Regions from separate parts of the Paenibacillus humicola genome, predicted to be linked through region 2. Evidence: riboswitches for the same ligand, from Rfam matches in the RefSeq annotation. Region 2 holds a riboswitch; each other region holds the start of a gene.
What was found. Region 2 has a riboswitch for cyclic di-AMP ahead of PD282_RS19645 (TrkH family potassium uptake protein). Riboswitches for the same ligand answer to the same signal wherever they lie in the genome.

Region 1 (7,687 bases), 4.3 Mb from region 2:
CCCGTTCGCAGCCGGGCAGGCGGCTGCACTGCCATTTGAGGCTGTGGCTGCTGGGCGTGCGGCTGCACTGCCGTCTGAGGCTGCAGCTGCTGGGCGTGCGGCTGCACTGCCGTCTGAGGCTGCAGCTGCTGGGCGTGCGGCTGCACTGCCGTCTGGGGCTGCGGTTGCTGGGCGTGCTGCTTCGCCGCCGCCTGCTCGGCGAGCTGGATCGCGCGCTTCACCATGTTGCCCGCGTCCTTCGCCTTGATACCGCCCCAGCCTTCTTTTTGAATCGTATCGTAAAAGCCGAGATCCTTTGCCAATTCGTTCTTCAGCTGCTCGCTCATGATGCTTCTGCGTTGTCTGCGGCCCACAATGAAACCCTCCTTGTCCTTCGCTTCGATTTTACCGTTAGTATGCGTGAAAACGGCTGTCTCATGCGCGACGGACCGCGGGCCGGGGAGCATCCCTGCGGAAAACAAAAAAGAACGGGAAAACCGCACCCGTTCTTGATACCCTGCGACTAACATTTGTTTTAATGCAAATACGTAATGCGAACCTGGCCGTCATCCCTGTCCACGGTCACTTCGACCGACTCGGTCAAAATATCCGCGTAGCTGTAGGAGACACGCTTAAACGCATGCTGCTCCTGATCCAGTTTGACAATGAAAACAGAAGGGTAGGTTTCTTCCAATACACCGGTGCGCTCAATAGTCTTTCGGCGACCACCGTTTGCCCGAAGACGAATCTTGGAGCCGACATGGGCTTCCAAACTGCGTTTGATTTCCAACAGCGCATTTTTTGCCATTGCCCACTACCACCTCTTTCCTTGTCCATTATAACGGAAAAGAGGTCGTTTGTCAAAAAAATATAATTATAACAGTGGACCAAATGGATTGTCAATAAAGAAAAACCTAATTTTTCTTGCAGCATACATAAATGACCGGAAATGAGGCATATTATATAGTTGCCTTCACGCTGCTGAGCGATTTCGGCTTCGGCAGACCGACACGGTATTTGCCCAGCGTTTCGACGCCGCCTACACCGTCGATGCCGCTGATGGTGCCGTTTATGACATCGGCGAGATTGATCGTCTCTCGAATGGAGGTATAGCTGGCCTTAATCGCCACGTAAACGGGATCCAGCGCATGAATAAGCACCCTCCCCGGAGAGCTGGCGAAGTTGGCGCCGGATTGCAGCAGCGCCTCGTAGTGCGACTGGCAGGCGCCGGCCACTACGATCAGCCCGTCGCGGCTTTTCTCAAAATCGCGGGCGACGCGCACCGCATTGACGAAATTTTGCGAGTTCTTGTAGCTTCCCAGGTTGTAGATGCTGCTCTGCTCGCGATTTTTCAGCACGCCGTCATGGCCCGTGATGACGACGATATCCGGCTTGAGCTGCGGCAGCAGCCGGAAGACGGTCTCGGCCATCTGCGACTCGTGCACGTGGAGACCGTAAGCCGGAACCCGAAGCTGGGTGTACAGCTGCATGCTTTTTTTCAAATAATTCGGATCTCCGTCCAGATGCAGCACTTTGCCCGGCACCTCGAAATACGGCTGGCTTTCGCTGAGTTCCCTGCGAAGCTCGCTTTCGTTATGCTGCACCTGCTTGTCGCGCTGCTCCTGAATGCGGCGCATCGATTCGTTCACTTTGATGCGAACCTTCGCAGCCGCTCCCGTATATTCGGGGTCGCGCACGACCGACAGATCGGGAAGCGGCGCATCCGCAAGCAGCCGGTAGTCCGTACCTTTCAGAACAGCTCGTTGTTGATTCAATGTCGCGATACGAAACAGCACGTCCCCGCCATACGATTTGCGGACGACCAGGTCCCCTTGCTTCATGGGCAAATCACCTCTTCGTCTATCCTATGGGCGGACAGGGGCGATGGTGCGCTTCCCAATATGAAAAAGAGCGGCCGCTTGGGGCCGCTCTTCGTCATGGTGCCGCTTCGACTTAACCCTGCTGCTGCGGCCAGAGGAGCCTTACGGCTTCGGCGGCAGCCCCGCTTCGATCAGCGCGCGGCTGAGCGCGGCGAATTCGTGCAGCGTCAGCGTCTCGCCCCGGCGCGACGGCTCGATGCCGCAGCCCTCCAGCAGCGGCGCTACAAGCCCGCGGCGGTCTTTGCCGACGAATGCCGTCAAATTGTTGGCAATCGTTTTGCGCCGCTGGGCGAAGCAGGCTTGCACGGTCCGGAAAAAATGCTCCTCGTCCGTCACGTCCGCCGCCGGCTTGTCCCGCAGCGTCAGCTTGATGACCGCCGAATCGACGTTCGGCTGCGGAATGAAGACGGTATGCGGCACGATACATACGAGCTCGGGCACGCAGTAATATTGGACGGCCACGCTTAGGCTGCCGTATTCTTTGCCGCCCGGCTTTGCCGCCATCCGCTCGGCCACTTCCTTCTGAATCATGACGACGATATGCTCGAGCGGCAGCTTCTCTTCGAGCAGCTTCATCAGGATCGGCGTCGTGACATAATAGGGCAGATTGGCGACGACGCTGACGCCCTGCAGGCCGCCGAATTCCCGCGCGATCAGCGCGCCGAGATCGAGCTTCAGCACGTCACCGTGCTCGATGCTTACGTTCGGCGTATCCGCCAGCGTATCCCGCAGGATCGGGATGAGCCGATCGTCGATTTCAACGGCGGCCACTTTACCCGCGGCCAGCGCGAGCTGCTGCGTCAGCGCGCCGATACCGGGGCCGATCTCGAGCGCGCCCTTCGTTTGATCCAGCTCGGCGGCCGCTACGATTTTGCGCAAAATATTTTGGTCGACCAGAAAGTTCTGGCCGAGGCTTTTCTTAAAGGTGAAGCCGTGCTTCGCGATCAGATCGCGCGTCCGTCTGGGCGTGGCGATGTCCTGTACCGCCCTGTCTTCCGCCAGTACGGGCCTGCCGCCGCTCTGCCGCCGGGGCGTCCGTTCGTCGTTCATTCGTCCTCCAATTCCCGTTCCATTCGCTGGAGCGCCGCCGCAAATTCGGCCTTGGTGATGCGGAACATCGTGCACCGCTTGAAAAACTGTTTCCCGTTCGCGTAGCCGATACCGAGCAGATTGCCCATGCGCAGCCGCCTGTCCGACGCTTCGGAATGCACAACCAGCCCGGCCTGCATAAGATCGTCCCACGAAATTTCCGGCGCGGACAGGCTTTCCGATTCCGGCACCTCGGTCCTCACGCTCGACAGCGCGCGCCGTATCGCTTCCGGCGATGCGTTCTCGACGCCGATATCGCCTTTATACAGGGCTTCCTCCTGCGGGAGAAACGCATGCTTGCAGCCGGGCACCCGCTGCGCGACGATTTTGCGGATCCGTTCTCCGGCATGGTCCGGATCGGTGAAAATAATGACGCCCCGGCGCTGCCTGGCAAGCGCCACCCGCCGCAGCACGTCTTCTCCAACGGCGGAGCCGCCCGTCTCAATCGTCTCGGCCTCCACCGCCCGCTTGATCGCGACGGTGTCGTCCTTCCCTTCGACGACAATGATTTCGTTGATCATAAGATAAGCCGATCATTCCCTTCAGACAAACTGCAAAAAGAAGAGGCAAGCGCCTCTTCTTATCATGGCATATTTCGATTCGAATTACGAATATGAATAAATCACAACCGGTTCGCTATACGGCTTCCGGTTTTTTCGGACCGATGACATACACGGTGTAGCCCCGTTTCCGGCCGAATTTGTTGGCATACGATTCGTTCTCAAAGTAGACGTCGATCTTACTGCCTTTGATCGCGCTGCCCGTATCCTCCGCACGCCGGAAGCCGATGCCTTCGATATAGACCCACCAGCCGAGCGGAATAACATCCGGGTCGACGGCGATCGTGCGCCCTTCCTCAACGTGCGTCCCCGAAGCCGTAACCCCGTACAGCGGGTGCGACTCGCTCTTGCCGGTTGAGGCTGCGTCTGCGGTATAGGCGGTCAGCGTCACGTTTCGTAACACTTTCTTAGCATTAACCGTTATGCCCCGCTTCGTCAGCGTCTGAACGCTCGGTGATCTGGCCGAGAGCACGGTAACTTTGGGCTCCGGCTTTTTCGTGCCGACCGCGACGATCTGATCCTTCTTGTCGGTCTGCATCAGCTTCGCCACCATCGACTGGGACACGAGCACGCCGTCCGCGAAAATGTTTTCATATCGCTTCACAACGGTGCCTTTTTTACCGGTTCTGACGACCTTTTGACTGCCCTTTTCAAGCTTCGGATCTTCCTTCTTGATGACGCTGAAAGGCAGCGTATACCGGTTCTCGGAATATTTCTTGTCGATCCGGGTCACCCGAACCGCCATATTCGGCTTCACTGAGGTCTCGGGAGCAGGGAACACCTTATCCTGAGGCCGTACCAACAAATGAGCTTCCTCGATCGCTCCCTGTACCGTTCTTTCTGTCGTGTACAACGTTCTAACCTTGCCGTCGGCCTTCACGACGACCGGAACCGCTTTATCGATGACGACCCTGTCCCCGTCCTTTACTTCCGCATTCAGCGGCATGGACACTTTGTCATGCGGTCCAATCGTGATGGCTTGTTCATCCAGTAGGCGTTGCAGGACCCGCTCCTTGGTGGAGACCAGGCTCTCGCGTCCATTCACTACTACGGAGACGTGCTTGTCAGCAGAAGCCGTTCCGTACAACAACACCAGAAACATGAAAGTCATAGCGATTGAGATCAGAGCGCTTAGCACAATTAAACGCACGTTCTCATGCTTCCATCGCAATGCGAAAGACATGCTGGATGATCGTTTACCATGGGTGTCCTTAAACGGGAATACGCCCACTTCTTCGGTCCTCCTTACATAGCCCCGCCGTCGAGTGTTACGCATGATACATTTGACGCGACTATAATGATTTGCGTGCAGACACGCTCTTCGGGTTTCCCCAAAGCTCACCTCCATGATAAAACCCTATGTCATCGGGTAAAGCAATATTAACCAAAAAATAAAGAAGCCCCGAATGACAGAGGATCTGTTTCGTGGCTTCCGCAATGAAATCGGACCATGGATTGGCTGCACGAGGTTGATCTCTCTTTGAACGCTTGCGAGGTTAGCTGTCGGGTTCGGGCGAGAGAGCCGCCCTATTCGCCTGTGCCCGGCGCACCGGTGCGCCTGCCTGCGAAATTCACCCCTAGAAGAATTCGATGCTTCAGTACGGTCCGCGTAAGGGCCTTCCTTCTGCAGCATGTGGTTCCCCCGCTCTCCGCTTCCGGAGATTAAGCGATAATGGTTTGAAATCCGTTTTTCAGTTTCAAAACTTTCTGAAAAGAATCATACCGTCTTTTGCTTCGCATTGTAAAGAAGCGATTAAGGACGATTTTAACGAATTTACAGGAAAATAAGACGGTATACGCGCAATATCTTCCGTCAAAATCAGTTTTTTCGCTTGAAAAGTCCCGAATCCTTGCGATATAAGCTTGATTCATTCAATTCCATAACATTTTTTGGCATTTTCCGTTGTGATTTTTGAAATTTCTTCCAGTGTTTTCCCTGTTATTTCCGCTGCCGTCTCGGCTACCAGACGAACGAATGCGGACTCGTTTCGTTTTCCGCGATGGGGGTGCGGAGCCAAATATGGCGCATCCGTTTCGATCAGCAGCCTGTCCAAAGGGACGCGGGCCAGCACTTCTTTCGGCACGCGGGCGTTCTTGAACGTAACCGGTCCGCCGAAGGAAATATAGAAATTCATCTCCATGCACTTTTTCGCCGTCTCCCAGCTGCCGGAAAAGCAGTGCATGATGCCCCCTACTTCGCTTGCTTTTTCTTCCTGCAGCAGCCGGACGATATCTTCGTGAGCGTCGCGGTTATGAATGACGATCGGCTTTTTTTTCTGCCTGGCCAACCGGATCTGTTCGCGGAAAACGCGGTGCTGAACCTCTTTAGGAGACGTATCCCAATGATAATCCAGGCCCGTTTCGCCGATTGCCACCACCTTCGGATGATCGCACAGCGATGCGATCCATTCCAAATCCTCCGGCTTCATGTCGATGCTGTCGACGGGATGCCAGCCGACAGCTGCATAAATAAAATCGTACTGCTCGGCAAGCGCGATCGTGGATGGAATCGTTTCGCGGTTAAAGCCGATATTGACCAGCATATGGACGCCGGCTGCCCGCGCTCTTTCGATCATTTCCGCGCGGTCGTCGTCGAACTTATGCGAATCCAGGTGAGTATGCGTGTCGATTAATAGCGGCTGCATCATCCTATTCCCCTTTCTATAAGAAACCGAAAAATGCACGAATATGCGGACGAAACAAATGCGCTGATTCACGCACCGTTTCCTCAGGGTAATAGATATGGTATTTGCCCTGATGAAGGCCCGTGATAGAACGAACGATTTCGGAACGCTCGGAGATTTCGGACAGACGGCCCTCTCCGTCAAGGAGCAGAATGGGCGGTTTTTCGTCCTTTTCCGTAAGCGATCGCGCTCCCGGACGATATACATCATAAGGCATATCGTAGGGAAAGTCGATTTCCAGGTCGTATTCGGGGTCCAGGCCGGCGGCAATAAACTCGCTTCGAATTTCTTCCCAAAGCCCGTCGTCCGCGTCTTCCATCGCAATGTACTTGTACAGCCTGCGGTGAAGGAACCGGCGGCACAGCGCCGAGAGCCGCGGGTCCGGCTCGCTTGTCCACTGCATAAAGACGGACTGCACCAGCGCCTCGTCGAGCGCCAGGTAGCTGTCAACGCCCAGCGTGCCATCCAGCAGCCGTCTAAGCGGATCCAATATGAAACGAAAGGGATAGTCACCCCCATATAATTCGCTCGCTCTGCGAAATATTTGCCGAAGTATGATCTCGGAGCTCCGCGTCACCGGATGGAAATAGACCTGCCAATACATTTGGTAGCGCGACATGAGATAATCTTCAACGGCATGCATGCCGCTCTCTTTGACAACAATTCGCCCTTGATAGGGGCGAAGCACGCGGAGAATCCGGTCCAGGTCGAATGTGCCGTAGTTTACGCCGGTAAAATAAGCGTCCCGCAGCAGATAATCCATTCGGTCGGCATCCATTTGGCTCGATACGAGACTGATCACAATGGGGCGGTCGTACGTTTTGCGGATGACGCCGGCTACATGCTCTGGAAGCGATGGATCATATTCGCGCAGCACGCGGTTGATCTCGGTATTTTCCAGCAAGATGCGGCATGTCCACGCCTCATGGCTCGTGTCGAATATCTGCTCGATCGAGTGGGAAAAAGGACCGTGTCCGACATCGTGGAGGAGCGCTGCGCAGAGCGCGATCAGCTTTTCTTCCCGGGGCCAGTCCGGGTAAGCGCTCCGTTCGAATTGAGAGATGATTTTTCGCGTAATTTCATAGACGCCCAGCGAATGCGAGAAGCGGCTGTGCTCCGCGCCATGGAACGTCAAATACGACGTGCCGAGCTGCCGGATCCGCCGAAGCCGCTGAAATTCCTGCGTATTGATCAGTTTCCAGATTAAATTTTCCTGCACATAGATATATTTATGGACGGGATCTTTAAATACTTTCTCTTCCGCAAGCGGCGGATGCCTAAGATTCATGCTCTTCCCTCCGATTCGACAATAGGACACCATTTCGACAATATTAGTCGAATATATGTCGAAAAATGTCGCAAATGGATTTCCAAATGTCTATTCCCTATTACAGCCCCCATTGAACAATAATCCCCCTAAACAATGGTCTGAAGGGCAAAGTGCCCAATATTTCCGGTTAAAATGTGGTTGACTATTATGGGAAACGTTGGTACT
Region 2 (7,687 bases):
TATACGCTGCTTTCATGCGATAAGACGGGCGGGACGGTCCAGCTGACCGACCGGAAGGTGCCGTGCAAGAAGCTCCTTGCGCGCCGGTCGGAAGAGCAGATCCGCAGCCGCGTCCGCAGCTTCTATATCGACGACCGGGCGCTGTCGCAGGGCTATTCGGCCGACGAGATTTTAACGAAGGATACGGAACGGATCGGAGCGGTCGGCAGGGTGCTGGAATATATCGACCGCACGAAGGAACACGGGCTGGGGCGGGAAGGACTGTATCTGGCCGGCAGCTTCGGCACGGGCAAGACGTTCCTGATGTGCTATATGCTTTATGAGCTGGCGAAATCCGGTTACACGGGCGCGATCGTTTATATGCCGGAGTTCGTCGAGGATTTGAAATCGCTGATGCTCGAGCCCGGCAAGCTGAAGGAAACGGTCGACATGATGAAGGAGACGGACCTGCTCATATTCGACGATATCGGAGCCGAGAACCTGAATCCGTGGGTTCGCGACCACGTGATGGGCTCGATTCTCAACTACCGGATGAACCGCAAGCCGACCTTCTATACGTCCAATTACGATTTGGACGCGCTGGAGCGGCATTTCAGCTTTACGAGCAAGGACGGGGACGAGCTTCACAAAGGGCAGCGGATTATGGACCGGATTCGCCCGTACGTCGAGACGGTTTACGTGTCGGGGTACAACAAACGCGGCCAGCGCTAAACGTGATAAAGACCGGGAGCACGCTGCTTCCCGGTCTTTGTTTATTTCGGCTGGATTTCTGCCGGACTTGGCCGGCCGGCAACCGGCAAGTAAAAAGGCCCCGCGCGAGGAGATTCGCTGCGAAGCCTTGGAATTACGAGATCGCGAACTTAATGATCACCGCGATGGCGAACACAACGAACAGAAAGCCGAAAAAGACGCTGAAGCCCATAAATACGTCGCCAAAATCGTCTCGCGGTTCTTCGTTTACGTGTTCACGAGGGTCTCTAACATTTTCCATTTTCAACTTCCTCCTCGAAGACAAAAATTGCTTCTCCTAGTATACCCAGAATTCCGAAACGTTGTAAAGCTTCGCGCGTGACAATTGTGAGGCGATTTTGCAAACAATCGGAGCGGCCTGCGCAGGGCGCTCCCGCTATCCGTTTTCCCGCTTCGCTGTGCTACAATAAGGAGAGCGCAGCATGGAGGAGGAGTTAGTCGGATGGAAGAAGTAAAGTCCGGGCGAAAATCCGCAGCCGAACGGATTCGCAGCAAGCTGGCGCTGCTGCCGGATAAGCCGGGCTGCTATTTGATGAAAAACGGCGAAGGCACGATCATTTACGTCGGCAAGGCGAAGGTGCTGAAAAATCGCGTACGCTCGTATTTCATCGGCAGCCATGCGGGCAAAACGCAGCGGCTCGTATCGGAAATACGCGATTTCGAATATATCGTTACGGCCAGCAACATGGAAGCGCTCATCCTCGAGTGCAACCTGATCAAGCAGTACCACCCGCGCTACAACGTGCTGCTGAAGGACGACAAGTCGTTCCCTTACATTAAAATAACGGGCGAGCGTCATCCGAAGCTGGAGGTAACGCGCCGGATCGTTAAGGACAAGGGAAAATATTTCGGCCCTTATCCGAACGCCTACGCGGCGCAGGAGACGAAGAAGCTGCTGGACCGCCTGTATCCGCTGCGCAAATGCAACACGCTGCCCGATAAGGTGTGTCTCTATTATCATTTGGGCCAATGCGTCGCCCCGTGTGAATTCGAGGTCGAGCAGGAGACGTATGATACGATGGTTCAGGAAATCGTCCGCTTTCTGAACGGCGGACACGACGAGGTGCGCAAAACGCTGAAGGCACGTATGGAAACGGCGGCAGAGGCGCTTGAATTCGAGCGGGCGAAGGAATTCCGCGACCAGCTGAATGCGATCGACGCGGTGATGGAGAAGCAGAAAATAACGATCAACGACGCGATGGACCGCGACGTGTTCGGTTACGCGACGGAAAAAGGCTGGATGTGCGTCCAGATCATGTATATGCGTCAGGGGAAGCTGATCGAGCGAAGAGCGACGACCTTCCCTTATTACGGCGAAGCGTACGACGATTTCGTCACGTTCGTGACGCAGTATTACAGCGACAATCCGGCGCTGCCGAAGGAGATTCTGCTTCCTGCTCCGTTGCAGGAGGCGGACGAAGCTCCGCCTGTCGCGGGCGGCGATGAAGACGCGGGACCCGCCCCGGGAACGGCCGGCGATGAGGTTCGCTCGTCGATGCAAAGCTGGCTGAAGGTCAAGATTTTCATGCCGCAGCGGGGCCGGAAACGGGACGTGGTGAAAATGGCGGCGGACAACGCGGCGGTCACGCTCGACGAGAAGTTCCGTCTGCTCGAGCGGGACGAGGACCGGACGCTGAAGGCGTCCCAAGGCTTGGCCGAGGCGATCGGCCTGCCGGAGGTGCGGCGCATCGAAGCGTTCGACAACTCCAATATCCAAGGAGCGAGCCCGGTATCGGCGATGGTCGTGTTTGCGGACGGTAAACCGGACAAGAAGGAATACCGCAAATATAAAGTGCGCACGGTGCAGGGGCCGGACGATTACGAAACGATGCGCGAGGTGATCCGCCGCCGTTATGAGCGAGTGCTGAAGGAAGGGCTGCAGCAGCCGGACCTCATCATCGTGGACGGCGGCAAGGGGCAGATTTCCGCCGCGCTGGACGTGCTTGAGAACGAGCTCGGCCTGAACGTGCCGGTCTGCGGACTGGTCAAGGACAACAAGCACAAGACCGCGCAGCTGATGGCGGGCGATACGATGGAAATCATTCCGCTCGCGCGCGACAGTCAGCCGTTTTATTTGCTGCAGCGCATTCAGGACGAGGTGCACCGATTCGCGATCTCGTTTCACCGCGAGCAGCGCGCCAAATCGATGGTCGCCTCGCGGCTCGACGCCATCCCCGGCATCGGCGAGAAGCGGCGCAAGGCGCTGCTGAAGCATTTCGGCTCGCTTAAAAAAATTAAAGAGGCCTCCGTCGAAGACTTCCGGCCTCTGTCCATCGGCGAGAAGCTCGCCGTTCAAATTATCGAAGCGCTGCGCGAAGAGCCATAAGCTCTGCGGCCGGACCGTTCGACGCCGCTCTGGCGGCGCCGGGCGATAAAGGGCCGCAGGCCCTGCAGCCGAGCCGTCATGCGGTACGGTACCTCCAGCGGGCGAAGCGGGCGATGACCCAAGCGATAACAGCCGGCAGTACGGCATAAACGGCGCCCATGACGATATTGCCGGCCCCGCCGAGGAAAATGAGCGACACCGCCATCATGACACTGTCCATGACGGCGTGAGCGAACAGGACCGTCATAAAGCCGTAGCGGAGCATTAATCCGCTCAGTATGAGACCGATAATTGTGAGCTCGATCAGCCTGGTCGTCGACGGGAATATCGGGTACGTGACGTGCCCGAGCGCCCAGATGACGGTCGGAATGAGCGCGGCGACAAACGTATTCTTGAACCATTTGCGCAGCAGGGCGATGCCGAACAGCCGGTAAACCGCCTCCTCGGATATGGCCGCGCACCACGCCAGCAGCGGGAACAGCCAGGGATAGGCGAAATTGTACGGCGACTGCGTCACGTCGGTCGTCGACCAGGCGCCGGTCGCGTTCATCAGGACGATGAAAATGATCGTCTGCAGGCCGAGCAGCATGAACGCAAACAAATAGCCGAGCTTCATGCTGGACCATACATGTCCGGCGTACCCGGGCGCGGCCGCTCTCGGCCATAGGCTGCGTCCCATCGACCGCCACAAGCCGTCCCCGGCTACAAGCGAGAAATAGGCCGCCAGCGCCATTCCGGCCGTCAAAAAGCAGGTGAAGCCGACCGCCACCGCCGCTTGAAGCGCGGCGTCCGGATCTTCGCCGAAGCTGGCGAGCAGCGCATCCTTCATATTGAAGTTGTTCGCCGTATACATGCCGAGAAACAAAACGGCCATCACGAGTCCGCGCACGAATGACGTGTTCCTGCGGTACAGGACGGCATAAATAATCGCGAGGATGAACATGACCAGCGACATGAGCAGACTGCCGATAAAAGACAGCTTCCCGGCGAGCCTTTCTTGCGCGTCGACATAGGACGAGTAGCTCTGCGGCACGGTAAACGCCGGTTTATACCCGGCGACGCGGATTCGGCCGTCCGCGGTCCGTTCGGTGCGGATTTGCAGCGTCAGCTTCGCATCCCCCGCCGAATAGCCGTTTACGTTCAGCCACACGGTGCCGTTGTTCGCATCCTCCCGCTTCACCGATAACGCATTCGCCTTGAACCCCTGCGAGACGGCGAATTTGACGGCGGCGTCGCGGCTTTCTCCCGCGCCGGGAGCCTTCGCCGGCTGCGGGTCTGGAACGCGGTTCCAGCCGACGATATTGCCGTGCTCCATGTGAATATAGACGAACAACGTGCCGCCACCCGGCATGTCTGCGTTCACCTGATACGTGTCGGTCGGAAATTTGACGTCGTATTTTTTGTCGTAAGCTTTGGTTAACTTCGTTTTCTCCAGGTAGCCGTAGAACAGACTGTCCGACTGGTAAACTGTCTCCATCTTCAGCGGAGCCTGATCGAACTGCCGTCTGGCGAAATCGGCCGCGGTGCGTTCGGCGGCGCTTTTCGGAATGACCTTTTCGCTCGAATTGCCGAAAAAAGCTTCGGACGTGGACGGAAGGACCTGCACCAGCAAAAAGAGAATTATTCCGGCGGCGCCCAGCCAGGCGAACAGGTTCCGGCGCGGCTGCTTCTGATCGTCATTCATACATGCACCTCGGTCGGCTGAATTGGGGGACAAAAAAGGGCTATACAACTACCATATCATAGTTGTTCCGAAATTATCCATGCGAATGGGCAGCCTGCGGATGGAGGATAAGATAACGGGACAAGAAAGCCCGCAACCGACCGATTTGCGGACGCCTAAGGCTCAATTTGAAGCAAAACGGATGGATTTCTTCCGTATTGACGGTTGGATTTTACGCGTCTTCCGTTTTATAATGTGAATCAATTGAATAAAACAGCCGAATTTCAAACTGAAAACGGGGGAACCATACTGCTGTCGGACGCGAACTGCTTATTCAGGCATGCTGCCGGCGGCACGGGGTGAATTTCGCCAAGGACGGGCACCGCGGATTGCATATTTGCCGCCGCAGTCTTCCCGGCTAATAGGGCCGCCTGTCCGGGCCCGAATCCGTCAGCTAACCTCGCAGGCTGGAACGAACAGGAATGACCGCATACAAGCACTCGGATTCCAGTGCTTTTTTTTGTGCGTACGGAGCCGTACAGTGGGGGGAACGAATGAAGATCAAATCGATATTGAACGTGGCAAAATGGTCCCCGCCCCGAATCTTGGTCACGGGCTTCGCCCTGATCATTCTGCTCGGCGGTCTGCTGCTGTCGATGCCGTTCGCGTCGAGCGCCGGCGTTTCGACTCCGTTTATGGATGCGCTTTTTACCGCCACTTCCGCTACCTGCGTGACGGGGCTCGTGGTCGTGGATACGGGCAGCCATTATTCGATCCCGGGTCAGATCATCATTATTACGCTCATTCAGGTCGGCGGACTCGGGTTCATGACCATGTCGACGCTTTTCGCTCTCGTACTGCGAAAACGAATCTCGCTTAAGGAGCGGTTAATCCTTCAGGAGGCGTTTAACCAGACAAGCATGGAAGGGATCGTGCGGCTGATCCGCAGGGTAATCCTGTATTCCCTCAGCATCGAGCTGGCCGGGGCCGTTCTCTTTTCGGTCCGCTGGGCGTTCGACATGCCGCTTGGAAAAGCGGTCTATTTCGGCGTCTGGCATGCGGTCTCCTTTTTTAATAATGCCGGCTTCGACCTGTTCGGCCAATTCGGCACGCCATTCGTCAGCCTGGTCGGTTACGTCCACGACCCGATCGTCAATCTCGTCACGATGCTGCTGATCATCCTGGGCGGACTCGGCTTCATCGTCATCGCCGATTTGATGGACTATCGCAAAAACAAACGGCTTTCGCTTCACTCCAAGGTCGTGCTGTCCGCGACCGGCATTCTGATCGGCGTCGGCGCATTCGTGATTTTCGTGTTTGAGTTTACGAACGACGCCACGCTCGGATCGTTGAGCTGGGGCGGCAAAATATGGGCTTCGTTTTTCCAGTCCGTCTCCCCGCGTACGGCGGGCGCCAATACGATCGATATCAGCTCGATGCGGCAGGCGACGCAGTTTTTTATCGTCATCCTGATGTTTATCGGTGCTTCCCCCGGGTCGACCGGCGGCGGCATCAAAACGACCACGTTCACGACGCTGGTCGGCGCCGTCATCGCCATGATCCGCGGCCGCGAGGATATCGTGATGTTCCGCTACCGGCTGGGGCGCGAGCGGATTTTCAAGGCGCTGACGATCACGATGCTGTCGCTGGCGCTCGTCATCTTCGTCACGATGGTGCTGTCGACGACGGAGGATAAGGCGTTTATCCGCATTTTATTTGAGACGACCTCGGCTTTCGGCACCGTCGGGCTGACGACCGGCATCACGCCGGACCTGTCGCTGGTCGGCAAAATTTTGATCAGCCTCACCATGTTTGCCGGACGGCTCGGCCCGCTGACGCTCGCATACGCGCTCGGTCCGCGCACGGAGAAAGAACTGTACCGCTACCCCGAGGGCAAAATGACCATCGGATAGGATAGGAGAATACATGCATGGAAACGCCAACGACCGATATCATTCACCACCTGCTTTTACTGATCCTATTAATCGTAAGCTCCGGCATGATCGCCGGATTTGTCTCATCCCGTCTGAAGCTTCCGGATGTGGCGCTGTTTATCGTCGCCGGCATGCTGCTCGGACAAGGACTGCACTGGATCAACGAGACGAGCAGCTCGCTGACCAACCAGCTCATCCTCGTGGCCGGGTCGGCCATCATCCTGTTCGACGGCGGGCGCAATATCCGGCTGCACGGCTTGAGGCAGGTTGGGTGGACCGTAGGCCTTCTCAGCGTGCCGGGCGTGCTCATCACGGTCGCCGTCGTCGGAACCGCAATTCACCTGCTGTTCGGGATCGAATGGCTTTATTCGCTGCTGGCGGCTTCCGTCGTCGCCTCCACCGATCCGGCTTCCATCATTCCGGTGTTCCGGCAGGTCAAAATCCGCGAGCGCGTAAGGGAAACGGTCGAAAGCGAATCCGCCTTCAACGATGCGACGGGATCCATCGTCACGTTCGCGCTGCTCGGAGCGGCGACGGGCAAATCCGCGCTGAACGCCGGGCATTTGATCGGCGATTTTCTCATTACGGCCCTCGGAGGCATCGTCATCGGCATCGCGTTCGGTTTTCTCGTCGTGTACCTCGTCGGCCATTTTCGGCTCGGCATCCTGCGCGATTATACGACGATCGCGATGATCGGGACGGCGGTCGCCGCCTACCTGATCGGGGACCTTCTTCACGTGAGCGGTTTTATGGCGACCTTCGTCGCCGGCCTGATCTGGGGGAACGCCGGTACGTTCGGTCTCGATCTGACCGACAAAGACCAGGAAATGACCCATTTTTCCGACAATATCACCGTAATCATGCGGATGCTCATCTTCGTGCTGCTCGGAAGCCAGGTCGATTTACGCCTGCTGGCCGGCTTCTGGTGGCAGAGCCTGATCGCCGTAGCCGTGCTGATGCTGATCGCGCGCCCCCTGACGGTGCTGGCAAGCGCGCTGCCGGATGCGAAATCGC
Region 3 (7,687 bases), 4.1 Mb from region 2:
CGAGCGTTTCAAATAGCTTCCCTAAAATAACAAGCGTGATCAGGATCGCACTCGTCTCATAGTACAAAGACGGTCCGTGATGGACACTGCCTCCTTGCGCGGCCCAATCGATCGTCAGATACAAGCTGTAGAAGTAAGCGGCCGAAGTGCCCAGCGAGACCAAAACGTCCATGTTCGCACTGCCGTTGCGGAGCGCCTTATATGCACCTGCGTAAAACTGTCTGCCGACATAAAATTGTACAGGAGTGGCCAGAACAAGCTGAAACCATGGATTCATCAGCATTTCCGGCAAGTAGATCCATGAGGTGAATGAAAAATGCGCAACCATGCTCCACAAGAGAGGGAAGGAAAGAATTGCCGAAAGGAGCAGTTTCCGTTTTTGATTCTTGACCTCATGGCCGCGGTGATCATCTGCGTTTTCACTTTCCTGTTTGGCGATCGCTCTGTAACCAAGCTGTTTGACCTTATTTTGCATCTCTTCGATCGAGACTTCACCCGGCGAATATTCAACACGAGCAGTTTCCATCGCAAAGTTGACAGATGCACCGGCCACGCCGGGCATTTTGCCGAGTCCCTTCTCGATGCGATTCGCGCAAGCGGCGCACGTCATCCCTTCCAGCTTAAACAGAGCCACTTCTTTAGCCGTATCATAGCCGAGCTTTTTAATGGTCTCTTCCACATTCCCTATGCCAATTTTCGCCGGGTCGTAAGTGATGCTCGCTTTTTCCAGCGCAAAATTGACACTTGCGGCAGAGACTCCTTCCAATTTGTTTAGGCCCTTCTCAATTCGGTTCGCGCAAGCGGCGCACGTCATGCCCGTGATTTGCAAAGTCGTTTGTTTGGTTTCTTGTGCAGCGTTTGTTTCCACAATCATTCACCTCTTGTTCAATTCCTTGCTCGTAGTATACCCCACTACCCTATTTTTAGTCAACATCTTTTACAATACCCCAGTACCGTATATTATCGGTTAAAGAAAAAGCAGCAAGCGCTGCTGGGCTTGGGTTTTATTTCATGAGTTTGTTCATGGTGATCATCAGTTCCGATAAAACCTCGGTATCCCCTTCTTGGATACGCTCGATGACACAGCTTTTCAGGTGATGCTCCAGCAAAAGTTTTCCGACTCCATTCAGAGCGGATTGAATCGAGGCGATCTGGTTCAGAACGTCGTCACAATACGTATCTTTCTCAATTAACCCTTTAATGCCGCGAACCTGACCTTCAATCCGATTCAGACGGCTGATCAAACTATTTTTTACTTTATCCGAATGATGGCTTTTTCGTCCCGTTCCATCGGTTCCGCAACAATTGGAATCCTGTTCATTTACTTGACCCAGCATTTCCATTTCCACGCTCATTTTGACTCGCCTCCTTCATAATCTATATTATACTATACTCCCTCCCCCTATACAATCAGTGGTAATATTGTCCCGGCAACGCAGGTAAGGAGCATCCCGCTTCGCCAGCGGTGCGGATTCCAAGGGCTCCCACTACGCTCGTCCGGAACAAAACCGCGGCCGCTTCCGTCACGAAACGGTCTTTTTGACGTACGCTGCGCCTCCGCCGGATTTTGCCCCTTTTTCGACAGGACGGCGAACCGCCGCCCCGCTCCCGAAGAACGCTTTAGCCGAAAAAATAGGCCATCTGAAAACCCGGAAACCCGCTGTACGAGTGAAACGCGAAAAAGTTGCACTTTCATAATTCTAATGTGTGAACAAATTGTGAACTTGGAAGGAGAAGTGTGAAAATGATCGAAATGTAAGCGAAGATGAAAATTTTGCCGAATTCCCGCAAGGGAAACGGGGGAACCACTCTGGGTGAATTGATCCCGGTATCCGCAGGGCCGGATGCCAGAGGCGATCATAGGGAGCCTTCAACCGAACCCCACAGCTAACCTCGCAGGCGTTGGAAGGAGCTTCTCTTTTGAAAAAGGTTTTGCTGCTCATGATCGGTCTCGTCATTGCGGCAGCCTTCCAGGCAGGAAGCGTGTTTGCGGACTCCAAAATGGATGGCGTCATCAGCGACGTGATCGGAACGCCGTATCATTACGGCGGCACCACGACGAAAGGATTCGACTGCTCCGGATTTACGATGTACGTGTTCGATAAACTCGGCGTCAACATCCCGCACGCATCCTCGTCGCAAGCCAGGCTCGGCAAGAAAATCGACAAGAGCGACTTGATCGCCGGCGACCTCGTATTTTTCAATACGAACGGCAGAGGCATTTCGCACGTTGGCATCTACGTCGGGGACGGCAAATTTGCCCACTCGTCCTCCAGCAAAGGCGTGACGATCAGTGCGCTCAGCGATTCGTACTACTCGAAACGCTTTGTTACCGCGCGTCGCGTCATGAGCCCGGATACGTTTCAAAAGTATGCCGACGAACCGTCCGATGCACCGGACGGCGGCGGAGACGCCGATTAATTCGCTCCGCCCTTCAGGAAGAACCGGCTTCGATCTATAGTGAAAAGAAGGCGAAAGCTTCCCCTTTCCTATAGAGGAGTCAAAAACGCAGCCTGCCCTGTCCGCCTGCCGGACAAGCGGGCTGCGTTTTTGTTTACCCTCGTGATGAGCGGCGTTTCGGGAACGAAATGAAACCATCGGCGCAGGGGCGGCAGGATGAGCGTCTGATCCGAGCAAATCATGATCTCGCGGCGTCAATCGGTTTCTTCACCTTGTAGCGCACCCACCAGAAGGTCCGGCCGACCTGCACGTCGAGCGTCGTTCCGGCCGGCGCAAACAGCTCGTGCAGCTGAAACGCGGTCTCGCAGCCTTCGCCGCGCCGGTCGGCCAGCACCGCTGTCGCCCCGTCGCGCAGACGCGAATGCCACAGGTTCAGAAAATCCCTTCGCTCCGCCGCCGGCAGCTCGCGCAGGCAAAAACAGGCTAACCCGGCTTCGAACGTGCCTTCGACGCCGGCAAGCTCGCCCGACCGGACCGATTTCGAAGCCGGCGCCGCCAGTCTCGGCGCGCCGGGTCCCCCGACGCGCAGCACCGACCGCCCCGCAAGGGTGCGCGAAAGCGCCTCCTCCACCTGCTTCCACTCCTCCCTTCGCGCATCCAGGCTTTCCCGCCATTTTGCCATCCGGCATCCTCCCGTCCCCGCCGCAAGCGGCGGCCGTTTTTTCTATTCCTATGTGGGCCTGTGCGCAAACTGACCAAAAAACGGGTATAATGGTACCACTTCAAGCTGTCCCTTGCAGAGGAAAATCGCAGAAAGGAGTTTTCGACGGTGACCGAAATGTGTGCGGAACTGTCCGCCTTTCATCCGACGCTTGCCGGCTGGTTCGCGCAAGCCTTCGGCGAGCCGACCCCCGTGCAGCTGGAAGCCTGGGCGTCCATCGACGCCGGACGGCATACGCTGATCGCCGCGCCGACCGGTTCCGGCAAGACGCTTGCCGCTTTGCTCCCCTGTCTCGACCGGCTCGCGCGGGACAAAGCGGCAGCGGACAAAGGAACGGCCCCGCGGGAGCCGGGGGTGCGCGTGCTGTACGTGACGCCGCTGAAGGCGCTCAACAACGATATCCAGCACCATTTGACCGGCTTTATCGACGATATCGAACGCTTCCGGGCGGAAAGCCCCGTAGACGGACAGGACGACTGGCCCGGGATCCGCACCGCGGTGCGGACGGGCGATACGCCTTCCTCCGAGCGCGCCAAAATGATCCGCAGGCCGCCCGATGTGCTCGTCACGACACCGGAATCGCTCTATTTGCTGCTGACGGGCGAGAAGAGCCGCGCCATGCTGCGCACTGTACGCACCGTCATCGTCGATGAAATTCACGGCCTCGCCCCGGATAAGCGCGGCGCGCATTTGTCGCTTACGCTCGAGCGCTTGTCCGCGCTGTGCCCCTCCCCCGTCCAGCGGATCGGCGTATCGGCGACGCAGAAGCCGCTCGAACGCGTCGCGCGGTTTCTCGGCGGCTGGGAGCGGGCCGGCGACGCCGCGGAGACGGCCGGAGCGGCGGCATCCGAAGCAGGCCGCGCCGAAGGTCCGGGCGGCGGTTCGGCTGCCGCGGATGTGACGGCGGGATCGGCAATCGGCCAAGCGGACCGCGCTGCGGGCGCGGGCGGCAGCCACCCGCTCGGCTTCGCGGAGAGGCCCGTGCGGATCGTCGAAAGCGACATGACGAAAACGATCCAGGTGCGTGTCACGATGCCCGACCTGAGCCGGCCGGCCAAAACGCGCGACGCCGTGTGGCAGCCGATCGTCGAGCGGCTGATGCAGCTGATGGAGGGCAGCCGTTCGGCGCTGCTCTTCGTGAACAGCCGCCGGCTGTGCGAGCGCCTCGTCCTCCGGCTGAACGACGCCGCCGGATACGAAATGGCCCGCGCCCACCACGGCAGCCTGTCGCGCGAGCGCAGGCTCGAAGTCGAGCGGATGCTCAAAGCCGGCGAGCTTCGCTGCCTGGTCGCCACGTCCTCGCTCGAGCTCGGCATCGACGTCGGCCATGTCGACGTCGTCATCCAGATCGACTCGCCGAAGACCGCTGCGGCCGGCATCCAGCGGATCGGCCGGGCGGGCCACGCCGTCGGCGGCGTCAGCCGCGGCTTCATCCTGGCGCGGAGCCGGAGCGAGCTGCCGGAGGCGGCGGTGCTGTGCCGCGACATTGCGAGCCGAAGCATTGAAGCGATCTCGCTCCCGGAAGCGCCGATCGACGTGCTCTCGCAGCAGATGACCGCGATTGTCGCCGCCGGGGATCTGTCGGTGGACAGCCTGTATGCGCTGGTCGCCGGCAGCGAATGCTATCGCAGCCTGCCGCGTGAACGGCTGGAGGCGGCGCTTAAGGTGCTGGCCGGCTTCTATCCGTTCGCCAGGCCGCTGATCGATTGGGACCGCGGCGCCGGTCTGCTCCGCAAGCGCGCCGGCACTGCGATGGCGGCCATCACCGGGGCCGGCACGATCCCGCAAAGCTCGGCCTATCCGGTTCACCATGCCGACAGCCGCAGCCATCTCGGCGAGCTGGACGAGGAATATATCGCCGAAAGCCGCGTCGGCGACGTGTTCCAGCTCGGCACGTCCTCCTGGATGATCACGGGCATCGAGAACGACCGCGTTTATGTGAAGGAAGCACCGAACCGTTTCAGCGAGATCCCGTTCTGGCGGGCCGAGCCCGGCGGCCGCAGCTACGAGCTCGGCACCAGGCTCGGCGCATTCCTGCGCGAGCTTGCGGACCGGTTCGGGCTGAGCCCGGAAACAGCCGGGCGCGGCGGGGACGGAAGTGGACTTGCCGGTCTCGGGCGGGGCGCGGATCCAGCAGCAAGCTCCGATGGTCCGGCAGCAAGCTCCGGGCATTCGGCGGAGTCCGGCGGCCCGGACTCCCGGCTGCCCGGCGCGGATGCGGAACGCTTCAAGACCCCCGATCTGGCGGCAGTAAACCCGTCCGGCGAGGAGCTGCGGGTGCGCGGGCGCGAGGAAGCCGCCGAAGATTGGCTGGATGCCGAGTACGGGCTCGACCGGCTGGCGGCGTCCGAGCTGATCGGGCTTGCCTCGGCGCAGCACCGGGCGCTCGGGCTGCCGACCGACCGCCGGATCATGATCGAGCATTACCGCGATTTGATGAACCAGACACGCATCATTATTCACAGCGTGTTCGGGCGGCGCATCAACCGGACGTGGCTGCTGGCGATCGAGCGGCAGTTCGAACGGCTGCTCCCATACAAGCCTTACGGCAACGCCAAGGACAACGGCATCGAGCTTGTGCTGCCGGACGGGGATGCCTCCTGGCTGCAGACGCTCTGGCAGGTCACGCCGGAGAGCGCCGAGCCGCTGCTGTCCGAAGCCGCATCCGGCTCCCCGCTGCTCGCGATTGCGTTCCGGCGCATCGCCGAGACGTCGCTCCTGCTGTCGCGCAGCTTCACCCGCACCCCAATGTGGCAGAAGCGGCTGCGGAGCGAAGAGCTGTTGAAGCAGTCGCTTCCGTACGCGGAGCATTTTCCGTATCTTCAGGAGGCGATGCGCGAATGCCTGCACAGCTATTTGGACGCCGGCGGCTTGAAACGGCTGCTGGAGCGGATATCGGGCGGCGAGATCGAAATCGCCGTCCGGGAAACGAACGCCCCGTCGCCGTTTGCCGTCCAGTTTCTGGCCGATTATGCCAATACGCAGCTGTACGAGGGAGACGGGCTCAGCGAGGCGACGCAGCTGCAGCTGCTCGGCGTCAGCAAATCGCTGGCCCGGGAGCTGTTCGGCAGCGAGACGGTCGCCGGCGCGATCGATCCCGCCGCGATGGCCGCGGAAGCGAGCCGCCTGGACACCGGCGGCGGCCGGACTCCGGCATCGCCGGACGAGCTGGCCGCGCTGCTTAAGCGGCGAGGCGATATGAGCGGCGGGGAAATCGCCGCGATCGCAGGCGCGGAGGCCTTGAGCTGGGCCGAGTCGCTCCGGTCCGCCGGGCGTCTCGCCCTGCTCCGTTTCGGGGCCGAGCCGCGATGGATTTGCGCGGACGAAGCGGAGATGTACGCGCGGTTCCCGGCAGCGGAGAGCGCAATCGCCTTCGTGGCGGGGCGATACGCCGAAGGCCGCCTGTCGTTCACCGAGGATGAGCTGCGCGGCCGCTATCCGGACCTCTCGCAGCAGGACGCGGAGCGCGTCGTCGACGTGCTGCTGGCGCAGGACCGGATCGAGCAGGCGCCCTTCGCCGCGCACGAGGGGGAGCGGATCTGGTCGAGCCGCAGCGTCGCCCGGCGGCTGATCCGTCTGTCCATGGAGCAGGCGCGCAAGTTGGCGGAGCCGGTCGATCCCGTGCGGTGGTGCGCGCAGATGTCGATGCTGCAGCATGCGCTGAGCGGCACGCAGCTGGCCGGCATCGACGGACTGCGCGAGGTGATCGCGAAGCTGCAGGGCTTTTTCCTCCCCGCTTCGCACTGGGAGTCGATCGTATTCCCGGCGCGGCTCTCCGGCTACCGAAAGGAGGAGCTGGACCTGCTCTGCGCATCGGGCGAGGTGCTGTGGATCGGCCGCAAGGAAGAGGGCGAGAAGGAGGGCAAAATCGCCTTTTTCCTCACCGACGCGAAGCCGCTCTACACTCCGTACCTGAAGCAGGCCGCCGGCAAAGAAACGAAGCATCCGGAGCTGCTCGCGCTGCTGCGGGAAGGCGGCGCCAGCTTTCTGACGCGGCTCGGCCGGGACACCGGCAGGACGCCATCCGAGCTGCTGCCCGAGCTGTTCGATCTGGTCTGGGAAGGCCATGTCTCGAACGACCAGTTCGCCCCGCTGCGCCTGCAGCTGCTGACCAAAGGCCGCCGGCTCGCCAAAACCGGCTCCGGCCTCGGCCGCTGGTATTGGACGGGCACGCTGGCCGAACCGGACGCGCCCGCCGGACCTACCCGCGGCTCCGCGCAGATCTACGGCGCCGCGCGCGATGGGGCTGCGCCGTACGGCTCGTCGTCCGCCCGCGCTGCAGCGGCCGAAACGCCGCCGCGCGGGGATGGCGAAGCGGCCGAGATCGGCTCCGCAGCGGGCAAAGCAGCCGAAGGTCCGGCTGCGTACGCCACAAACAGGCGCAGGGATGCCGCGCCGGAAGAGCTCGCCGAATCGGCGCTCCATTGGACGCAGCATCTGCTGGACAGCTGCGGCATCGTCTCGAAGGAGCTGGTCGCCGCGGCCTCCCCGTTCGCCTGGGATGAGCTGCTGCCGGTGCTGCGGCAGCTGGAGCACTGGGGCGTCGTCACGCGGGGCATGCTTATC
Region 4 (7,687 bases), 3.7 Mb from region 2:
TCCTGTCGGGCAAAATTTTCAGCCGGGTGCGCATCCCGTATATTTTGCTCGGGGCCGCCGCCGCGACCGCGCTGCGCTGGCTGCTGTTTTCCGTGCTGCACAGTCCTTACGCCATCCTGCCGGTGCAGGCGCTGCACGGGCTGATCTTCATCGTCATCTCCGTGACGATGTCGGTTTTTATTAACAAGGAGGTGCCCGGCGAGCTGAAGGCGAGCGGGCAGACGCTGAACGGACTGATCAACCTGGGCATCGCGCGCATGATCGGCAGCTTCGCGGGCGGTATCGCGAGCGAGCATTTCGGCATGCAGAAGCTGTTTCTATACAGCTCGGTCATCACGGTCGCCAGCATGCTGCTGTTCGCGCTCGTCGCTTTCCGGCGGGAGCTGCGCATCGATACCGGCATCTCTTCGTGAGGCGGACGGGTGAACTGTGTTATAACCGGCTTAACGTTTCGCGTTCTTAATCGTTAGCGTCATATAGCTTGCGAGTGTGATGCTTCAATGCGCGGTGTTCGGCGTTTCGTAACGGCGGTCCGCCATATCGGAAACGCGAATAAAGCCTTCGCCGACCGTTTTGCGGAGGGTGCAATCAATTTTCATGAAAGAGGATGTTTTAACACGATGGAAGCTGCGGTTCAAAAAGAAATGAAATGCGACATGTATACCATGTGCCTGATAGTGGATGGCGACCGGGTGCTGCTGATCAACCGGCCGGACAGCCGGGGCTTCCCCGGCTTTATCGGGCCGGGCGGGAGGATCGAAATGCCGGAAAGCCCGGCGCAGGGCGCGATCCGCGAGGTTTGGGAGGAAACGGGCCTGCGTGTGAAGGATCTGACGTTCAAAGGGATCGATGAATATGTGAATCAAGACCGCAATTATCGGTATATCGTGTTTAATTACATCGCGGCCTCGTTCGAGGGCGAGCTGCTGAACGATCCGCCGGAAGGCGAGCTTCATTGGGTGCCGATCCGCGAGGCGGAGGCGCTTCCGATGCAGCCGTGGTTCAGGCGGCGTTTCCCGCTCTTCTTTGAGGAGGGCACCTTCGAAATTCACGAAGAATGGGAAGAGGAAAGCAAGACGGCGCGCTCCGTTTCCGTGCGGAAATTGTAGCGCGCCGTCGCTCCCCCTCTTCAAGCGATGTCTTCGAGCGCTCCCACGATACGGTCCGGCCGGTGGCCCGAGCTCGGCGCGTCGCCCCGCTTGTTCAGCCAAATCGAATGCCAGCCCGCTTCGAGGGGACCCGTTACGTCGTTGACCCAGGCGTCCCCGACATAGAGGCACCGCTCCGGCGCATGGCCGGTAATCTCGCTGACTTGCAGAAAGACCCGCGGATCGGGCTTGGCGATGCCGAGCGCGTCGGAAATGAACAGCCGGCCCGGCTGGATAACGGCGTCGAGGCCGAGGGAGCGGATTTTGTTCATCTGGTGGTCGACCGGCCCGTTCGTCAAGATCCCGACGTCGAGTCCGCCGCGCTGCAGGGCGGCAATCAGCTCTCCCGCCCCCGGTGACAGCTTGATGCGCTGTTGACCGTTCCGGTACCGGGTTTGCAGCGTCTCCGCCTGCCGCTCGTCCAGCGCGATGCCGAGGTCCGCGAACGCCAGTATCATCCGCTGCACACGCAGCTCTTTAAACGTCAGTTTACCTGCCGCATAGCGGTCCAAAAGCCGGTCGCCGTAATAACGCACCCTGCGGAACAGCTCGTCCATTTCAAGGCCCGCCCATAAATCGGCCGGCAGCGTGTCCTCTACCGCTCCGCGGAACGAATCCAGCTGATCGTACAGCGTATCGTCCAAATCGAAAAATACCGCCTCGATGCGGCTTTGAATGCCGGTAATGTTCATAAGCCATGTCCCCCATAGGTATTAAATAATATTAACTATATCATAACCGCGATTTTTCTCTAGTTTCGGTTCCATTTCGGGTGAAATCAAAGTCCGGAACAAAGATTACGGGATTCATCGAAAATAAGTTCATCAAAAAAGCTCACTCCCGAATCAAAGGGAATGAGCCTGATTTCCGCCGGCAAAATCAAACCAGCTTCGGGCGCGGCGCTTCGAAGCCGGAATCCGCTTCTCCGTAGGCGTCCAGCGGAATTGACACCATCCGCATCGCGTCCATCGTCCGCAGCATGTCGTGGAGCCTCCCGGGTTCGCCTGCGTCCCGGCGCAGCCACCGGTCCACGTCCTCCGTCTCCAGAATCGCCGGCATCAGTGCGGAGTAAGGCGACACGAGCGAATTCGACTGCGTCATCAGAATCGTGCACGTCCGCATTTCTTCGCCTGATGCCGAACGAAACACGTCGTACAGCCCGGCGATGCCGAACGTGCCGCTCTTCATCGCCAGCTTGGCACGCACCGTCTTCTTCCCTTCCGTCCGGCTCACATAGAAGGCGCTGCACGGAATGACGCATCGCTGCTTCTTCAAAATCCGGTCGAAAATCGGCTTCCACAGCATCGTCCGGCTGTCCATCCGGAGCGAATCCTTCGCCCAATACGGCATCAGCCCCCAGCGAAAATCGTCCAGCACCCTGCTTCCTTTATGCTCGATGATCGCGGAAACCGACTCGGTCGGATTAATTTCGTGGCGGTTCGACGTATAAAACAGCACCTGATCCAATTGAAAACGGTCCGAAAGCTCCGATACTTCAGCGGTTATGGATAACGATTGGCACATGCGGCCACCTCCTGTCCGCATTAGTATTTGCTGGAAATCCCATATTCATGCAGCAGGTGCCTAAGACGTTCAAATTTAGTTATCGCCGACATATCCGCGGAATGCGCGGGGGTTCCTATCTGCCCGGCTTGGTAGGGGAAGGCATACAAAAAGACCGCCGGATGCTCCGGCGGCCTCACGATAGATGATGAATTCGGCTTTTCTCTGCGAGGCATTCAGCCTTCCTGCGCTGCCGATGCGGTCGTGATCATCCAGCTGACGCCGAACTTATCCTGCAGCCGGCCAAACAGCGAGCCCCAGAAAGCCGGCTTGAGCGGATCATGCACGACGCCGCCCTCGGACAGCTTCTCGAAAGCGGCATAAGCTTCCGCTTCCGCACCGAATTCGAGCGCCAGATTAATGAAATCGCCCCGGCTCACCTGCATGTTCGCAATGTCCGACATAAAAATGGATACGCCCGCCGCTTCCACGCAAAGATGCATCACCTTATCCTTCATCTCTTCCTTCGCATCCGGCAGATCGCCGTGCAACAAGATGGAGTTCATTTTTCCGCCGAGCGCCTCGATGTAAAAATCGGCCTGCGCTTTGGCATCCTCCGAGAAAATGTAGGGCGTCAGTTTCGCCATTCGTTATCCTTCCTTTCATCTGCGGGAGTTAGAAATCTTCCTTTATCGTATCACGATAGCGGCAGATGGATTTCTTCCGGATTGCGGTTTTCCCCACCGTTTTGCACGGCATTTACGAGGAAGGATTAACGATAGGATGCACTCGTTTTACCGGCCGCGAAATTCCGGAGGGCATCAGCGGTTCAGATGGAACGGCACCGTGGCGATAACGACGTCCTTCTGGTTGTATAGGTAGGCGCGGATCAGCAGGCTGGTCTGGTTGTGCAGCAGGTTTTCCCACCAATGCTTCGTGATGAACTGCGGAATGAGAATCGTGATATGGTCGGTTTCCGCCGTTTTCCATTCCACCGTCTCGATAAATTTGATGAGCGGCTTCATGACGCTGCGGTAGCGCGACCGCAGCACGATCAGCCGGATGCCCGGATTCCACTCTTCCCACCGCTCCTCCATCTTCCGGATTTCCTCATCGTCGAAGCCGACGTAGACGGCGAGCACGTTGTCGGTCAGCGATTTGGCATAGCTGATCGAGTTCAGTACGACGCGCGTAATGCCGGCGACCGGGACGACGATTGTACTCCCTTTGATGCACGGCTTGTCGGACTTGATGTTGATGCGCAGCTCCTCGGCCGCGTTCCGGTAATGCCGGTGAATACGGTTGAACAAATAGATGACGACGGGCAGAAAAACGAATACCATCCAGATTTGCGTAAACTTTGTAAAAATGAAAATGAGCGTGATCGTCAGCGTCGTCAGCATGCCGATCGTATTGATCGCGAATTTCACGGCCCAGCCCGGCGGCCTCAGCCGGACCCACCGGACCATCATCCCGAGCTGCGACAGCGTAAAGGGGATGAATACGCCGACCGCGTACAGCGGAATCAGATTTTCCGTATCGCCGTGGAAGGCGATGACGAGCAGCATGGACATGACGCCGAGAAAAATAATGCCGTTCGAGAATCCCAGCCGGTCGCCGCGCACCTTGAACATATGCGGCATGAACTTATCCTTCGCCAGCATGAAGGCAAGCAGCGGAAAAGCGGAATACGCCGTATTCGCGGCCAGAAACAAAATAAGTGCCGTGATCCCCTGGATCGCGTAATAGAGCACGCTGCGCCCGAAGGTCGATTCGGCGATCTGCGAGACGACCGTTTCCTTCGGATCCGGCGCAATGCCGAACAAATAAGCGAGCACACTGATGCCGATGAACATGCTGCCCAGGATGAGGCCCATCATCATAAGCGTCATCGCCGCGTTGCGCTCGGCCGGCTGCCTGAAGTTCGGGATGGCGTTCGACACCGCCTCGACGCCGGTGAGCGCCGAACAGCCCGAGCTGAACGCCTTCAGCAGCAGAAACAGGCTGATGTTCGATACGGTCGTGCCGATTTCGGGAGCCGCCGCATGAATGCCGCCCGCCGCATATTTAATCAAGCCGGAAATAATCAGGACGAAAATCGCGACGACAAACAGGTACACCGGCACCGCCAATAACGAAGCCGACTCCGTAATGCCCCGCAAATTCATAATCGTCAGAAACACGATCATGACAAGCGCGATCAGCACGCGGTAATCGTGCAGCACGGGAAATGCCGACGTGATGGCGTCCGTTCCCGCAGACGAGCTCACCGCGACCGTCAAAATATAATCGACAAGCAGCGATCCGCCGGCCACCAGCCCGGTCGGCACGCCCAGATTGTCTTTGGCCACGATATACGCTCCGCCTCCGGTCGGATAGGCGTAGATGGTCTGGCGGTACGAGAGGATAAGCACCGTCAGCAGCCCCAGCACGGCCAGCGAAATCGGCAGCGAATACCAGACGGCCGCGAATCCAGCAGCCATCAGCACGAGCAAAATTTGCTCCGTGCCGTATGCGACGGACGACAGCGCATCGGACGACAGCACCGCGAGCGCCTTCAGCTTGCCGAGCTTCTCGTCTTCAAGCTCGGTCGACTTCATCGGCCGCCCGATCAAGAAGCGCTTCAATTTATTTACCATCAGTGTGGACTCTCCTTTGAAAATCGTCCGGAGCGCTTTTTTATTTTTCCCGGATTGCCCGGCCTTAGCCGGGTACTACTTTCGTATCAATAACCATTTCCGCACAGCACAAAAACACAGAGTCTCCCTGTTCCTCTGCGGCCGTTCAGGTCCGTTTACAATTCATATCCGCCTCCCATGTCCACGCTTGCGAAGTTAGCTGCCGGATTCGGGCGGCATGAGTCGCCCTACGCGTCCGGGACCCATAAGGTCCGAATGCGATTCACCCCCGTGCGATAATCGAACCGGGCTCTTGGCCCCGGCCGGTCCCGCACTGTCGGTTCCCCCGCTTTCCGCCTGTCTGGCGGAAATTCAGCGATCCAATAATAAAATAAACTGCGAAATAATCACGAATCGAATCATACTCCGCCGGGGCTCGGCTGTAAAGAATAGAAAAGACCGGTATGAAGCGATATTTCGTGTATCCTTCCGCCGCTGCAGGCCGTTTTATCGGCCGGCCTTATGATCGCGGCCTCTTGCTGTGGATTTCGCTGAAAACCCGCACCAGCATCGCTTGAACAGGGCGGCAAAAAAGGAAGCAAAAAGGCATTGACATCGGGCTTCCGCCTTGTTACGATGTTTTCCATATACAATAATTTTTATCGGATTTATGAGATTAAGACGATTTATAAACCGCATAGGGGCGCCAACCGTACAAACGGAGGCATTTTCGCTAAAGGGCGAAAATGCCTCTTTTTTTATGGGGCGCAAAGCGAAAGGAGCGAATGTGCGTGAGTGCCGTCCAAATCGACATCGCCGGCCTGAACCGGCGCTTCGAAACCAAGGCCGGGCCGGTGCAGGCCCTGCACAACATCGACCTGCAAATGAAAGAAGGCGAATTCATCACCGTCATCGGACCGAGCGGCTGCGGCAAAAGCACGCTGCTGAAAATTTTGGCCGGCCTCGATACGGAGCATACCGGAGCGGTCCGGCTTGACGGAAGGGAGGTAATCGGACCGGGCATCGACAAAGGGTTCATTTTTCAGGAGCCGCGGCTCTTCCCGTGGCTGACCGTCGAACGTAATATTGCGGGGGATCTTTCGCTGAAGAAGCCGGAGGTGCGGGAGAAGGTCGACGAGCTGATCGGGCTTGTCCGGCTGAAGGGGTTTGAACGCTCGTACCCGCGCGAGCTGTCGGGCGGGATGGCCCAGCGCGTATCGATCGCCCGGGCGCTGCTCCGCAGCCCGAAGGTGCTCCTGCTCGACGAGCCATTCGGCGCGCTGGACGCTTTTACCCGCAGCCATATGCAGGAGGTGCTGCTCGACATCTGGGAAACCAACCGGACGACGATGATTTTCGTCACGCACGATATCGACGAGGCGATCTATTTGGCGGAGCGCGTTGTCATCCTGAAGCCCCGCCCGGGCTCGGTTCGCAGCGTCGTGCCGATTGACCTGCCTTTTCCGCGGAAGAAAACGTCAATGGCTTTCCAGGAATATCGCGTCCGCATCATCGGCGAGTTTGAGAAAATCGACGATCCGAAGCCCGAAGCCAGCTACAGTATCTGACCGGCCGGACCGGGCCCAATTTAACGATGAGGTGATCAAAAAATGAATAAAGTGTACGTTCCTCCGGCATCCGGAATCGGGACGCCGTCCTCCCCTGCCGAGACGCCGGCGAAGAAGTGGAGGCCCGGGCCCAAGTCGCGCGGCGCCTTGCTTGGCCTTGCGCTGCCGGTCATTCTGCTCGCCGCATGGCAGGCGGCCGGAAATCTCGGGCTGACGTCGGAGACGCTTCTCCCGACGCCGCTTGAAATTGCCGCCGCCTTCGCGGACCTGATCCGCACGGGAGAGCTTTTCGGCCATCTTGAAATCAGCATGTACCGCGCCGCGCTCGGCTTCGGACTCGGGGCGGGACTCGGGCTCGTCTTCGGCATTCTGGTCGGCTTCGTGCGCCGTTTCGAGCAGACGCTCGATCCGTCGCTGCAAATGCTGCGGATGATCCCGCATTTGGCGGTAACGCCGCTGTTCATCCTGTGGTTCGGCTTCGGCGAGCTGTCGAAAATTTTGCTGATCGCCAAAGGCGCCTTTTTCCCCGTCTACGTCAATACGTTTCTCGGCATCCGCGGCGTCGACATCAAGCTGTTCGAGGTCTCCCGCGTCCTGCAGTACAGCCGCTTCAAGCAGATCGCGCTGCTCATCGTGCCCGCGGCTCTGCCGAACATTTTGCTCGGCATCCGGCTGTCGCTTGGCGTCGCCTGGCTCGGCCTCGTCGTCGCAGAGCTCATGGGCTCGAGCGCGGGGATCGGCTATTTGATCATGGACGCCCGGCAGTTCTCGCAAACGCCGATCGTGTTCGTCGGCATTCTCATTTTCGCCCTCGTCGGGAAGCTGACCGATTCGCTCGTCCGGTTCCTCG

Region 1: it holds a riboswitch for cyclic di-AMP, as region 2 does, so the genes downstream of both, PD282_RS00140 (ubiquitin-like domain-containing protein) here and PD282_RS19645 (TrkH family potassium uptake protein) in region 2, are expected to answer to the same signal.
Region 3: it holds a riboswitch for cyclic di-AMP, as region 2 does, so the genes downstream of both, PD282_RS00705 (C40 family peptidase) here and PD282_RS19645 (TrkH family potassium uptake protein) in region 2, are expected to answer to the same signal.
Region 4: it holds a riboswitch for cyclic di-AMP, as region 2 does, so the genes downstream of both, PD282_RS02970 (APC family permease) here and PD282_RS19645 (TrkH family potassium uptake protein) in region 2, are expected to answer to the same signal.

The regions. Positions count from the first base shown of each region.
Region 1 covers NZ_JAQGPL010000001.1:25,260-32,946, reverse strand. Annotated here, with positions in the region: partial or broken gene PD282_RS00165 (small, acid-soluble spore protein, alpha/beta type) at 177-326, opposite strand; gene veg (biofilm formation stimulator Veg) at 515-787, opposite strand; gene yabG (sporulation peptidase YabG) at 939-1,820, opposite strand; gene rsmA (16S rRNA (adenine(1518)-N(6)/adenine(1519)-N(6))-dimethyltransferase RsmA) at 1,962-2,909, opposite strand; gene rnmV (ribonuclease M5) at 2,906-3,469, opposite strand; gene PD282_RS00140 (ubiquitin-like domain-containing protein) at 3,585-4,658, opposite strand; cyclic di-AMP (ydaO/yuaA leader) riboswitch at 4,978-5,187, opposite strand; gene PD282_RS00135 (TatD family hydrolase) at 5,377-6,153, opposite strand; gene PD282_RS00130 (HD domain-containing protein) at 6,170-7,480, opposite strand.
Region 2 covers NZ_JAQGPL010000001.1:4,279,775-4,287,461, reverse strand. Annotated here, with positions in the region: gene dnaI (primosomal protein DnaI) at 1-711, shown strand, start outside; gene PD282_RS19660 (YqzM family protein) at 845-991, opposite strand; gene uvrC (excinuclease ABC subunit UvrC) at 1,193-3,076, shown strand; gene PD282_RS19650 (CPBP family intramembrane glutamic endopeptidase) at 3,153-4,760, opposite strand; cyclic di-AMP (ydaO/yuaA leader) riboswitch at 5,005-5,223, shown strand; gene PD282_RS19645 (TrkH family potassium uptake protein) at 5,294-6,652, shown strand; gene PD282_RS19640 (cation:proton antiporter) at 6,670-7,687, shown strand, end outside.
Region 3 covers NZ_JAQGPL010000001.1:142,321-150,007, reverse strand. Annotated here, with positions in the region: gene PD282_RS00715 (heavy metal translocating P-type ATPase) at 1-868, opposite strand, end outside; gene PD282_RS00710 (metal-sensitive transcriptional regulator) at 1,005-1,337, opposite strand; cyclic di-AMP (ydaO/yuaA leader) riboswitch at 1,766-1,917, shown strand; gene PD282_RS00705 (C40 family peptidase) at 1,921-2,421, shown strand; gene PD282_RS00700 (hypothetical protein) at 2,639-3,082, opposite strand; gene PD282_RS00695 (DEAD/DEAH box helicase) at 3,239-7,687, shown strand, end outside.
Region 4 covers NZ_JAQGPL010000001.1:624,341-632,027, reverse strand. Annotated here, with positions in the region: gene PD282_RS02995 (MFS transporter) at 1-413, shown strand, start outside; gene PD282_RS02990 (8-oxo-dGTP diphosphatase) at 621-1,109, shown strand; gene PD282_RS02985 (HAD family hydrolase) at 1,130-1,840, opposite strand; gene PD282_RS02980 (SOS response-associated peptidase) at 2,028-2,672, opposite strand; gene PD282_RS02975 (VOC family protein) at 2,888-3,298, opposite strand; gene PD282_RS02970 (APC family permease) at 3,473-5,290, opposite strand; cyclic di-AMP (ydaO/yuaA leader) riboswitch at 5,458-5,657, opposite strand; gene PD282_RS02965 (ABC transporter ATP-binding protein) at 6,055-6,837, shown strand; gene PD282_RS02960 (ABC transporter permease) at 6,880-7,687, shown strand, end outside.